2 regions of the uncultured Ligilactobacillus sp. genome follow, and region 1 is predicted to be linked to the other one. Evidence: predicted binding sites of a transcription regulator. Region 1 holds the regulator's gene; the other holds the start of a gene.

Region 1 (5,758 bases):
TATGTAAACGTATACAATCCTGCGACATCTTTCATGCAGCCTCGCGACTCTAAAGGAGATTTTCTTGACGGTTTCAACCCCGACGATTATACTGAAGATATCTGTGAGAGCAATGGGTGGCAGTATTTCTGGTCGGTACAACATGATATTGACGGACTCATTGACCTTGTCGGAGGGAAAGACCGCTTTAAAGAAAAACTCGACAGCATGATGACCTACAATCCTTCACCCAATGACTCACTCCCGATATTCAGCACCGGCATGATCGGCCAATATGCTCATGGAAATGAGCCCAGCCATCATGTAGTGTATATGTACAACAATGTCGGACGTCCCGATTTAACTCAGAAATATGCTTCAGAAATAATCGAGCAGCTTTACAATACGACTCCTGCAGGTCTGTGCGGCAATGAGGATTGCGGACAGATGTCGGCCTGGTTTGTATTCTCGGCAATGGGCTTCTATCCGGTCAATCCCGTAAATGGGATATATGAGTTGGGAACTCCGCTATTTAAAAAGATGCAACTGCATCTTGACAACGGCAAAATATTTACCGTTAATGCTCCTGATGTCAGCAAAGAAAACATATATATCCGCTCGGTAAAAATCGATGGTAAGCCTTATGACAAGACTTTCATCACTCACGAGCAGATAATGTCGGGAGCTACTGTAGACATGGAGATGTCAGCTACTCCGGCGTCATTCCCCGACAATAAATAAATTTTCGTAATTTTGCACTACAGTTATTACAGAAAGCAATTATCACCTCAAATCTGATGAATAGAATCAATCTTTCAGCCATTTCTTTTGGTTTTAATATCGCCATAATATCTACCTCACATTTTATCTTTTTTGTAGATATTATATCGCGTTTGATTACATTTTAATATATTTTGCTTAACAGTTATTTCCTCCCTCCACTAAAGCAAACGCTTGTTTGTAACTGTTGGTTTTCTATGTTATAATTACTCTATAAAAATGTATTGAGGTGTTCAAAATGACAAAAGCATCCGAAAAAAGACAGCTAAACATTTTGCGTTTTATCTACAATACAGTTGAGAGCAAAGGTTATCCACCGACTGTGCGAGAGATCTGTCAAGCAGTCTCACTTTCTTCGACCTCAACTGTACACGGTCATTTAGCACGCTTAACTAAGAAAGGCTTTCTCAAAAAAGATCCTACCAAGCCGCGGGCAATGGAAGTTACCCCAGCTGGTCTAGAAGCCTTGGGGATCAAGACCACTTTAAATGAGATCCCAGTCGTTGGAACTGTGACCGCAGGGATGCCGATCTTAACTGTTGAAGAAACAACTGATTATTTTCCATTACCCCCTAATTTAAGTGATGCCAATGATTTGTTCATGTTGAACATTCGTGGTGAAAGCATGATCGATGCTGGGATCTTAGATGGTGATCAAGTTATCGTTAGAAAACAATCTGCTGCTGATAATGGTGATATCGTGATCGCCATGACCGAAGACGATGAAGCAACATGCAAGCGATTCTACAAAGAAGACGGATATTTTAGATTACAACCTGAAAATGAAACGATGGATCCGATCATCTTGGATAATGTCGTAATTTTAGGTAAAGTCATCGGACTCTACCGTGATATGATCTAAAGTCAATATTTTAGTGACTAGGAGTTTACAGACTTCTAGTTTTTTTATTCAAAAAAAGATGCCTCAAAGTGCATCTTTTAGAACTATTTACTTGCCTTAGCCATTTTTAACAATTCTTCTGCATGTTCTAGCGTCAAAGTCGTGATCGAAGAACCCGATAGCATTCGAGCTAATTCTTCGATCCGTTCCTTATCATTTAAGATCGTAAGCGAAGTTTCAGTCCGACCATTAGCTACATGTTTAGCAATGAAATAATGGTGGTCTGCCACAGCTGCGACCTGTGGTAAGTGGGTGATACACAGCACTTGCGAATTAGTTGCGATCTGACTGATTTTTTCAGCAATCGCTTGTGCGACGCGCCCACTGACTCCAGTATCGACCTCATCAAAAATAATACTCGTCACACCCTTATTTTGGGCAAAGATCGTCTTTAGTGCGAGCATGATCCGCGATAATTCACCACCAGAAGCGATCTTTGCTAAAGCCCCCATTTCTTCTCCAGGATTAGTTTGAATGTAAAATTCGACCCGATCAAGACCATTTTCAGTCAATTGTCCGTTCTCTGGTAAAAAACGTACTTCAAAAACAGCTTTATCCATATAAAGTGCACCCAATTGCTGATGGATCTCAGCTTCGAGTCGTTTAGCAGTTTGTTTGCGTAACTCACTGATCTCTAGTGCTAATTCTTTTGCCTTGGCGTGAGCTTCTTTGACCTGTTCGACTTGCTGTTCTAAGTTTTCATCGCTTTGTTGCATCGTTTCAAGTTCTCGTTTTATCTTATCGTAATAAGTTAGGATCGTTTCGATCGAATCACCATATTTACGCTTGAGTTGATGGATCGTTTCGAGCCGTGCTTCGATGGAATTTAATAATTCTTCATCCCACTCCAGATCACTTAATTGCCCTGAAACTTCATGCGCTGCATCTTGCAGATTATAGAAAGCATCGGAAACCTTTTCGTAGATCGCTGCTAATTCAGAATTGAACTCAGCCACGTCTTCTAACTCGCTCATGACATTACCTAGAACACTCATCACATCTAATTCTTCACCATTTAGCACTTGATAACTCATCTCTAAAGCGTGATGGATCGTTTGATAATTATCTAATTGGCGTTTTTGTTCTTGGAGCTCTTCTTCTTCCCCCTCGTGTAACTGCGCTTCACTGATCTCATTAACTTGAAATTGTAACATATCAAGTCTTTGAGCCCACTCATGCGCATTTTTCTCGCGTTGCTCTAGTGCATGAGAAAGACGACGATAATCTGCATAAAGTGTCTGGTATTGTGCCAATTTAGCTAGGATCTCAGGCTGATAATTATCAACTAAGGCTAAATGACGCTCAGGATCCATCAATTCTTGATGCTCATTTTGCCCATGGATATCGATCAATGTTTGCCCCACCTGCCGAAGTGTGCCTAGATTGACCAAAACGCCATTTATCCGGCAAACATTTTTGCCACTGCGATAAATATCGCGTTGTAAGATCAAAACATCATCCTCACATTCGATCCCAAACTCATCTAAAAGCTCATATGTTCGAGTTGCTTTAGGGATAGTAAATTGTCCTTGGAGCAATGATTTATTAGCTCCCTTGCGAATAAAATCACTCGAGCCACGTCCACCTGCTAGTAGCCCTAAAGCATCGATAATAATGGACTTACCAGCCCCAGTTTCACCAGTCAAGACCGTCATATTCGTTCCAAAATCAACGGTCAACTGCTCAATAATTGCAAAATCACGGATCATTAATTCTTGTAACAAAGTACTTTCCTGCTGTTGCTAAAAGTAACAGTTTTTCCTTTCCCAAAATCTAAAAGTCCTATTTATCATCGACCAAGGCCAATAATTTACGCTCGATCTGCAACGCATCTTCATTTGAACGTGCAAAGAGCATGATCGTGTCATCATCACCTAAAGTAGCAAAAACTTCATCGTAGTTCATTTGTGAGATCAAGCTCGAAAGTGCTGGCCCATTACCAGGCAAAACTTTGACCATACATAGATCACGGTGACAGTCAGAAACAAGATAGGCGTCACGCAAAACTTTCCTTAGTTTTTTTTCGGTATTATCCTTCTTGGTCGTCGGTAAACTATACCGATACGACCCATCTGGCGTCGGTACTTTGATCAGCTGCATCTCTTTTACATCACGTGAGATAGTAGCTTGAGTCACTTCAACTCCCTTAGCTAAAAGGAGACTAACAAAGTCTTCTTGCCGATAAATCGCATTATCCTGGATCATTTTTTTAATAATTCGTTGTCTATCTTGTTTTCTCACTGAGAAATCATCCTTCCTACCTACTTATCTTTTTGATGAAGTAATGTTTGATGGGCTTGTTTGATCACTGCACTTGGATCGACATTAGCACTGATCGTTGCAGTCTTTGATGTTGCACGCAAATGGACTAAAAATTCAATATTTCCTTCACCACCCGTGATCGGTGAAAAATCAAGGTCTAAAACATCATATCCTGCTTTGACAGCAAAAGCGACCAACTCTTGGATCACTTCTAAATGGACTTTTTCATCCCGAACGATCCCGTGCTTACCAACTTTTTCACGTCCCGCCTCAAATTGAGGCTTGATCAAAGCCACCACGTCACCGCCCGGCTCTAAGATCGCATGTAAAGTCGGCAAGATAAGTTGTAATGAAATAAAAGAAACATCGATCGTCGCAAAATCAGGGCGTCCAGCAGTAAAATCGTCTAATTTACTGTAGCGAAAGTTAGTATTCTCCATTACAACGACTCGCGGATCTTGACGCAACTTCCAAGCTAATTGATTAGTTCCCACATCGAGGGCATAACTCAACTTGGCACCTTTTTGTAAGGCAACATCAGTAAAGCCACCCGTAGATGAACCGATATCAAGGACTGTTTTATTTTTGGTACTTAGTTTAAAGACTTTGAGCGCTTTTTCAAGCTTTAAACCACCACGACTAACATAGGGCATCTTTTTCCCCTTAAAATGTAATTTGACACTTGGATCGATCTTTTCACCTGGTTTATCCAATCGTTCTTCATTTTCACCTAAGATCTCACCTGCCATAACTGCACGTTTCGCTTGTTCGCGTGTCTCGAATAGACCCTGCTTGACCAATAATACATCTACACGTTCTTTTTTCATACTTACATCCTTACTTATAATTTAAAATACTCTAGCACTTGACGCAAAAGAGAAGTCTCAAGACCACTTTCATCCAAAAGCTCAAGTTGATCTTTTGCTTGCTTTAACGTATCAGCTAGTGCCTGTTTAGCTCCTTTTAGCCCTAAAAGGCGTGGATAAGTATTTTTATTTTCCGCCACATCCTTATTAGCTGTCTTACCCAACTCGGCTGTAGTTGCCGTCACATCTAAAATATCGTCATAGATCTGAAAGGCTAGACCAAATTTTTGCCCAAAAGTAACTAATGCCTGTTCTTGTTTTGGTGTTGCTTCACCTAAAATGGCACCGGCAAAACAAGCATATTCCAACAATTGTCCCGTTTTATTTTTATGGACTTGCATCAACTCAGATAAGGTCAAAGTGGCCTTTTCACCTAAGATATCGCCAGTTTGGCCTGCGACCATCCCATTTGCCCCCGCTGCTTTTGCAAGTTCAGCTACCAAGGTAATCCGTTTTTGGGGAGTAAGCTTTGTTTTAGCTAACCAGCCAAAAGCCTCAGTTAAGAGAGCATCGCCTGCTAAAACCGCTATATCTTGACCAAAAACTTTATGATTTGTCGGTTTGCCCCGCCGCAGATCGTCATTATCCATCTCAGGTAGATCATCATGGATCAAAGAGTATGTGTGCAGAAATTCTAGACTTCCCGCCACACTCAAAACATCTGTATCGATATTTTTTTCTAAACTTTGGCAGATCACCAAGATCAAAAGCGGTCTGATCCGTTTCCCCCCCGCTTCAAGCGAATATTGCATTGCCACTCGAAGTGTCTCATTCTCAGTAAATTGCGTCAAGTAATGTCGCATATGCTGTTCAAGTAATGGGATCATTTTATTTTGAAAATTTGCTAACTGCATTTTTCACTTTCTAGGTATGGGATCACTAAGAAGCCCTAGATTCCTTCCTTATTTACTTTAACAGTATTGCTCCCATCAAGTTTCTCACAATACACAGCTAAATATCAGTCATTATT
Region 2 (5,758 bases), on a different contig from region 1:
CACTGCCATAGACTCGGATCCCCATACTTTTTTTTGCAACTTGCGCAATATTGCGGTAATTATGAACTAGCATCCGACCACTGACATCGAATAATCCTTGCTCAAGGGAAAGATCAGGCACTTGTGGCAATCGATCAGTATTGCAAAAAACGCCACTTTCTGGTCCGCCCCAATAGAGTTTATCGTTGATCACATCGAGAATATAGCCCAATTTTTCATGGCCGTTTTCATAAACTGCTAGCATACTTGCAAAATGGTCTTTTTGTTTCACAAAATTCAATGTTCCATCCAACGGGTCAATGATCCAAACTAAGCCTTGGTAGGTTGCTAGATCTTGGTCATGATCACCTTCTTCGCCTAAAACACGCGAATTAGGAAAAGTCTGCTTGATCTGAGTGACTAAATATTTTTCAACTTGCTTATCGATATTAGTTACTAGATCGGTGCGTCCACTTTTTTTTGCAACTTGTAGTTCTTTCTCACAGCCAGCAAGCAACTGACACCGAACTTCTTTGAACCAATCTTGCACACTAGCATTGATCTTTTTCCAATCAGTCACCACCATCAACTCTTTTCTTTAAATTTTACTCGTTTTCCAGTCGTTGTCTTAGCCAGCTTAACTGCTTTGTAAATACTGATCCCTGAAGCTTGCTCAAAATCTCGATCAAGTTGTTTTTGAGTCATGATCGCTGGCTCCATTTGCAAAAATTTTTTATGCTTAGCTAAAAACTCTTCGCGCTCGATCCCAGTAGTATAAACTTTCTCAACTGCTTCGTAAAATTCACTTGCAGTAATGATCTCTGCGGTCGTCCACTCAGGTAATAGTGGGTATTCAAAATTTTCACTGATCTTCATCTTAAACCTCACCTTTATCATTGTTTACGTAAATTTTCTAATTCAGCTAAAACGTTTTGCTTTACTTCCATATACTGTGTCGTTTCTTCTTCTGAGAGCGTCAATTTTGTCAAAACAGCTACTCCCTGTTTCGATAAAACAACAGGTTCACTGACCGCGATCTTTTGCTTAGCAAATTCGATCTCATGGGTCAAGGGGACTAAGATCGGGTGATTGAAAAACAATGCTCGACAGATCCGTTGTAAACACAAAACTGTTACGACTTGCTTTGCTTGTAGCGCTTTAGCTTGGTAATCTTTAGCGATCTCGTCTAATTTTGTCTGCCCAAATAAACTATTATCTTGTGCAACGATCCCTAACACCGAATTACCTGCGATCTGTGCGCGACTCCAAGCGATAAAAGCCTCGTCTTGCGTTCCGATAACATTAGCGTAGATCGGATCGCTCCCAATATCCAACCGTTCGCCCAACAAGCGGGCAACTGTTTCAGAAAGCCCCATCGTGCCTAAACCGAAGACATTATTAGCGGGTAAACCTGAAAAGCGCAAGGCAGAATAGACCCACAAATGATCATGGGGCAAGACCACACAGATCTTACCCCTAAAACCATTAGCCATTGCTTGATTGATCACCAGTTGGACCCAGCGACGTTGCGCATTTTCTCCCTCAGCCTCAACATAATCTTTAGGGGGTGTTCCCAATAAGATCAGCTGTAATTCATCCCATTTTGGGTGTGCAGTTGCTTCCAATCTAAAATTATCAGCAAAATCTGAACTTTCGACTAATGAAACAACTTGTGCAGTAGATGTTTCATTGATCTGAAACCAAAAACATTTTAAATGCTCATCGTGTAAGATACATGTCTGTAAAAATAACTGCAGTTCAGGGTTTTCCCCACAAATCATTATATTATTATCCATTTGAATCCCCCACTTTTCATCTTGCCGAAATGCTATCTCTTTTGAACCGCCACGATACAAAAGTAAAAGTATATCTCTTTTAATGTCAAAACGCAAACGTACTTTCGCAAACAATTAAAATTCTCTTTAATTATAGCACAATAATTTCTAGCCTTATCTAACAATAATGTAACAGCTATCATGGTATTGTCACGAAAACGTTACGCTAAAAAGCTGAAAACTTTTTCCTAAAATGTGCTAAAATCAAGGTAGATGACAAATGAAGGGATGATTATTTTTGATCACTATGCATGATATTATCCGCGAAGGGCACCCAACTTTGCGGGCACGAGCAGAAAAATTTACGTTTCCATTGACCGATGAAGAAAAGCAAACCGCTCAAAAAATGATGGAATTTTTGGAAAACAGTCAAGAACCTGAGATCGCAGAAAAGTATAACCTCCGCGCCGGTGTTGGATTAGCAGCACCTCAGATCGATATATCTAAACGGATGACCGCGGTCCTAGTTCCTGGTGAAGAAGGTCAAGAACCGCTTTTTAAGCACATTTTGATCAATCCAACGATCTTGAGCGAATCAGTTCAAATGGCTGCTCTAACAGAAGGTGAAGGGTGCCTTTCTGTTGACCGTGAGATCCCAGGCTATGTTCCACGCCATGCTCGGATCAAATTGCGCTGGTATGATCTAGATGGTAACGAGCACGTTGAACGCTTACGAGACTATGTTGCGATCGTAGTTCAACACGAGATCGACCACTTGAATGGTATCTTGTTCTTTGATCACATCAATAAAGAAAATCCATTTGCTGCCTCCAAAGACTTGATCTTACTTTAAAAAAGACTGTGAATGCCAAGGACCCCAACATGTTTTTACATCATGTTGGGGTCCCTCGTTATTTACAGCCTCTTTAGTTATTTTGTTCTAATGTATTCATATCATTGACATATTCAACAGTCGCCTTATTAACTAGATATGAAACGTCAATGTGCAAGATATCATCTTTCAACCAGATATCGGAGACCACAAAAGCTCTATTTTGCTGATATCCCTTGATCCCTTGCGCTTTAGCTTGCACTGCTAGTTGTCGTTCGAGCTGTTTTTTTAGATCATTTAGATCAGCAATAGTTAAATTTTTAACTTCAAGTTGATACTCAAAAGCCATGACTCCCTTGCCCCAAACATCTGAGATCAAAGTTGAATCCGCTAAACTTTCATTTAACAGCTTTAAATTTGTTAAACTTTCCTCCATTGCCGAATCTGTCAGTTTTTGACTGTCGAGCTGGATCAATTTTAAAGCTTTCTTTCGGCGATATCGCTGAAAAATAAAGGCTAATGTTCCGATAATGACCACTCCAATGATCAAATATAAAAATTCCATAACTTCACCTACTTGTTCACTCTTTGATTATATACCAAATTTAGACAAACTAGCATTATTGGACACCTAAACTTAAAAGTATCTTAGCCTTTATCTTAGCTGTGACCTTGTTTGGTCTTTCATCTGACGTGTTTGATCAACTTTATATACTTAGTTTGTAAACTATGGTAAAATAGGTTTAATTATTGTGTAAACAATCCCTGTTCGGAAGTTTATTTTTGCTGATTTGAACTTTTATCTAAGTGCAAATAACTATAATTAATTTTATAAAAGGAGAATCATTAATGATCTTTAAAGTATATTATCAACCAACAAAAAAAATCAATCCACGCCGTGAAAACACGGAATCTTTATATTTAGAAGCTGACTCAGAACCAGAAGCACGCGTTTTAGTAGAATCAAATACGAAATACAATGTTGAATTTATCGAAGAATTGAGCGACGCAGCTTTAGAATACGAAAAGGAAAGTCCAGCTTTTAAACTTACGGAGTTTTAAAAGATGAAAAAACTAAATGTTAAAAATAACGAGACTGCCGTTTTTGCACTCGGTGGTCTGGGAGAAATTGGGAAAAATACTTATGGTATCCAATTTCAAGACGAGATCATCGTCGTCGATGCCGGCATCAAATTCCCTGAAGATGACCTTTTAGGGATCGATTACGTCATCCCCGACTATCAATATCTCGTCGCAAATCAGCAAAAAATCAAAGCTTTAGTCATTACACACGGTCACGAGGACCATATCGGCGGTATCCCTTACCTTTTAAAACAGGTAAATGTTCCGATCTATGCTGGTCCATTAGCCCTTGCCTTGATCAAGAGCAAACTGGAAGAGCATGGTCTATTGAACTCAACTGAATTGCATGAGATCAATGAAGATACTGTCCTACGTTTCAGAAAGACGAGCGTGTCCTTCTTTAGAACTACACACTCGATCCCTGATACCTTAGGTGTTGCGATCAAGACCCCTTCTGGTACTGTTGTCTGCACCGGTGACTATAAATTTGATCTAACTCCGATCACAAACCAAGCCCCTAATCTTCAAAAAATGGCACGCTTGGGTGAAGAAGGCGTTTTATGCTTACTATCCGATAGTACTAATGCAGAAGTCCCTAACTTCACTAAATCTGAACGCTGGGTCGGCAAATCGATCAAACGGATCTTCGAACAAGTCGAAGGCCGGATCATCTTTGCGACCTTTGCTTCAAATATCTCACGTATCCAACAAGCTGCTGCTGCTGCGATCGCTAAAGGGCGTAAGATCGCGGTCTTTGGTCGTAGTATGGAAGCAGCGATCGTAAATGGACGGGAACTAGGTTACCTTGATATCCCTGATGATGCGATCGTTGATGCACGCGAGATCAATAGCTTACCCGCTAATAAAGTCATGATCTTATGTACCGGTTCGCAAGGTGAACCCATGGCTGCTCTAAGCCGGATCGCTAATGGGACTCACCGCCAAGTGGCGATCCAACCAGGTGATACGGTCGTCTTTTCAAGTTCGCCGATCCCAGGTAACACTTTGAGCGTCAACAAAGTCATCAACGAACTTGAAGAAGCTGGCGCAACGGTCATCCATGGTAAGGTCAATAATATCCATGCTTCTGGACACGGTGGTCAAGAAGAACAAAAATTGATGCTTCGCTTGATGAAGCCTAAATTCTTCATGCCAGTCCACGGTGAGTATCGGATGTTGAAGATCCATACTGAATTAGCTGAAAAATGTGATGTTCCCACCGAAAACTCCTTTATCTTGGAAAACGGTGATGTCTTGGCCTTGACTAAAGATTCCGCCCGTTATGCTGGCCATTTCAATGCTGAAGACGTCTATGTCGATGGTTCCGGGATCGGTGATATCGGTAATATCGTCTTACGCGATCGCCGGATCCTCTCAGAAGAAGGACTTGTCGTTGTGGTCGCTACGATCGATATGCAAAAACGTGAGATCTTAGCTGGACCTGATCTACTATCACGCGGTTTCATCTATATGCGTGAATCTGGTGAATTGATCAAACAAGGACGTAAACGCGTTTATCGAACGATCAGACAGACTTTGAAAAATGAAAAAGTTACTGAAGCAATGTTGCGTGAAAATATCATTGCTGAGCTCCAAACGTTCCTTTTCGAACAAACCGAGCGTCATCCAATGATCTTACCAATGTTTGTTACAGTTTAAATGCCAAAAAACAAGCCAAGAGTAGATTTTGGCTTGTTTTTTTGTGCTTGTCGCTTGCTAAAATATTAGCTATAATTGTTTAGTAGTTACTAGTGCCTGAAGAAAGTTAATATGGATCAGGCTTTGCTTAGTTCAAAAATAAAGGAAAGGACATATATGATCTTTCTCGTTATTCTGTAACGTCCATATTTTATATCACCGCTCGTTTTGAAAACTTTCTTTATTATTGTTAATCCAAATGCTGATCATGGTCAAGCTGCTGATGTTTGGGAGCAAATCAAACAAGTTTTACTTACCCGTCAAGTTAAATATGAAGCGCATCAAACAACACATGTTGGCCATGCTAAACAATTGGTCCATTTAAATTTTGGCAAGCAAAAAGCGGAAAATCTCAAAGACCAAGTCGTTTTAGTCGTGGGTGGGGACGGAA

Evidence for each region. Region 1 encodes LexA, which represses DNA repair genes until DNA is damaged. Its sites were predicted from a motif close to CNAACANNTGTTNG; they were not measured.
Region 2: the regulator LexA is predicted to act here: its motif matches at 1,869-1,882, upstream of Q9Q35_RS09735 (lactate dehydrogenase).

Annotation. Positions count from the first base shown of each region.
Region 1 covers NZ_CAQLEL010000131.1:21,263-27,020, reverse strand. The annotation lists gene Q9Q35_RS09630 (glycoside hydrolase family 92 protein) at 1-720, shown strand, start outside; gene lexA (transcriptional repressor LexA) at 998-1,621, shown strand; gene recN (DNA repair protein RecN) at 1,705-3,384, opposite strand; gene Q9Q35_RS09615 (arginine repressor) at 3,443-3,901, opposite strand; gene Q9Q35_RS09610 (TlyA family RNA methyltransferase) at 3,922-4,749, opposite strand; gene Q9Q35_RS09605 (polyprenyl synthetase family protein) at 4,764-5,642, opposite strand; gene Q9Q35_RS09600 (exodeoxyribonuclease VII small subunit) at 5,747-5,758, opposite strand, start outside.
Region 2 covers NZ_CAQLEL010000134.1:6,864-12,621, reverse strand. The annotation lists gene Q9Q35_RS09745 (inositol monophosphatase family protein) at 1-565, opposite strand, end outside; gene Q9Q35_RS09740 (UPF0223 family protein) at 565-855, opposite strand; gene Q9Q35_RS09735 (lactate dehydrogenase) at 873-1,775, opposite strand; gene def (peptide deformylase) at 2,053-2,607, shown strand; gene Q9Q35_RS09725 (P35 family lipoprotein) at 2,681-3,151, opposite strand; gene Q9Q35_RS09720 (DNA-directed RNA polymerase subunit epsilon) at 3,436-3,648, shown strand; gene rnjA (ribonuclease J1) at 3,652-5,328, shown strand; gene Q9Q35_RS09710 (diacylglycerol kinase family protein) at 5,536-5,758, shown strand, end outside.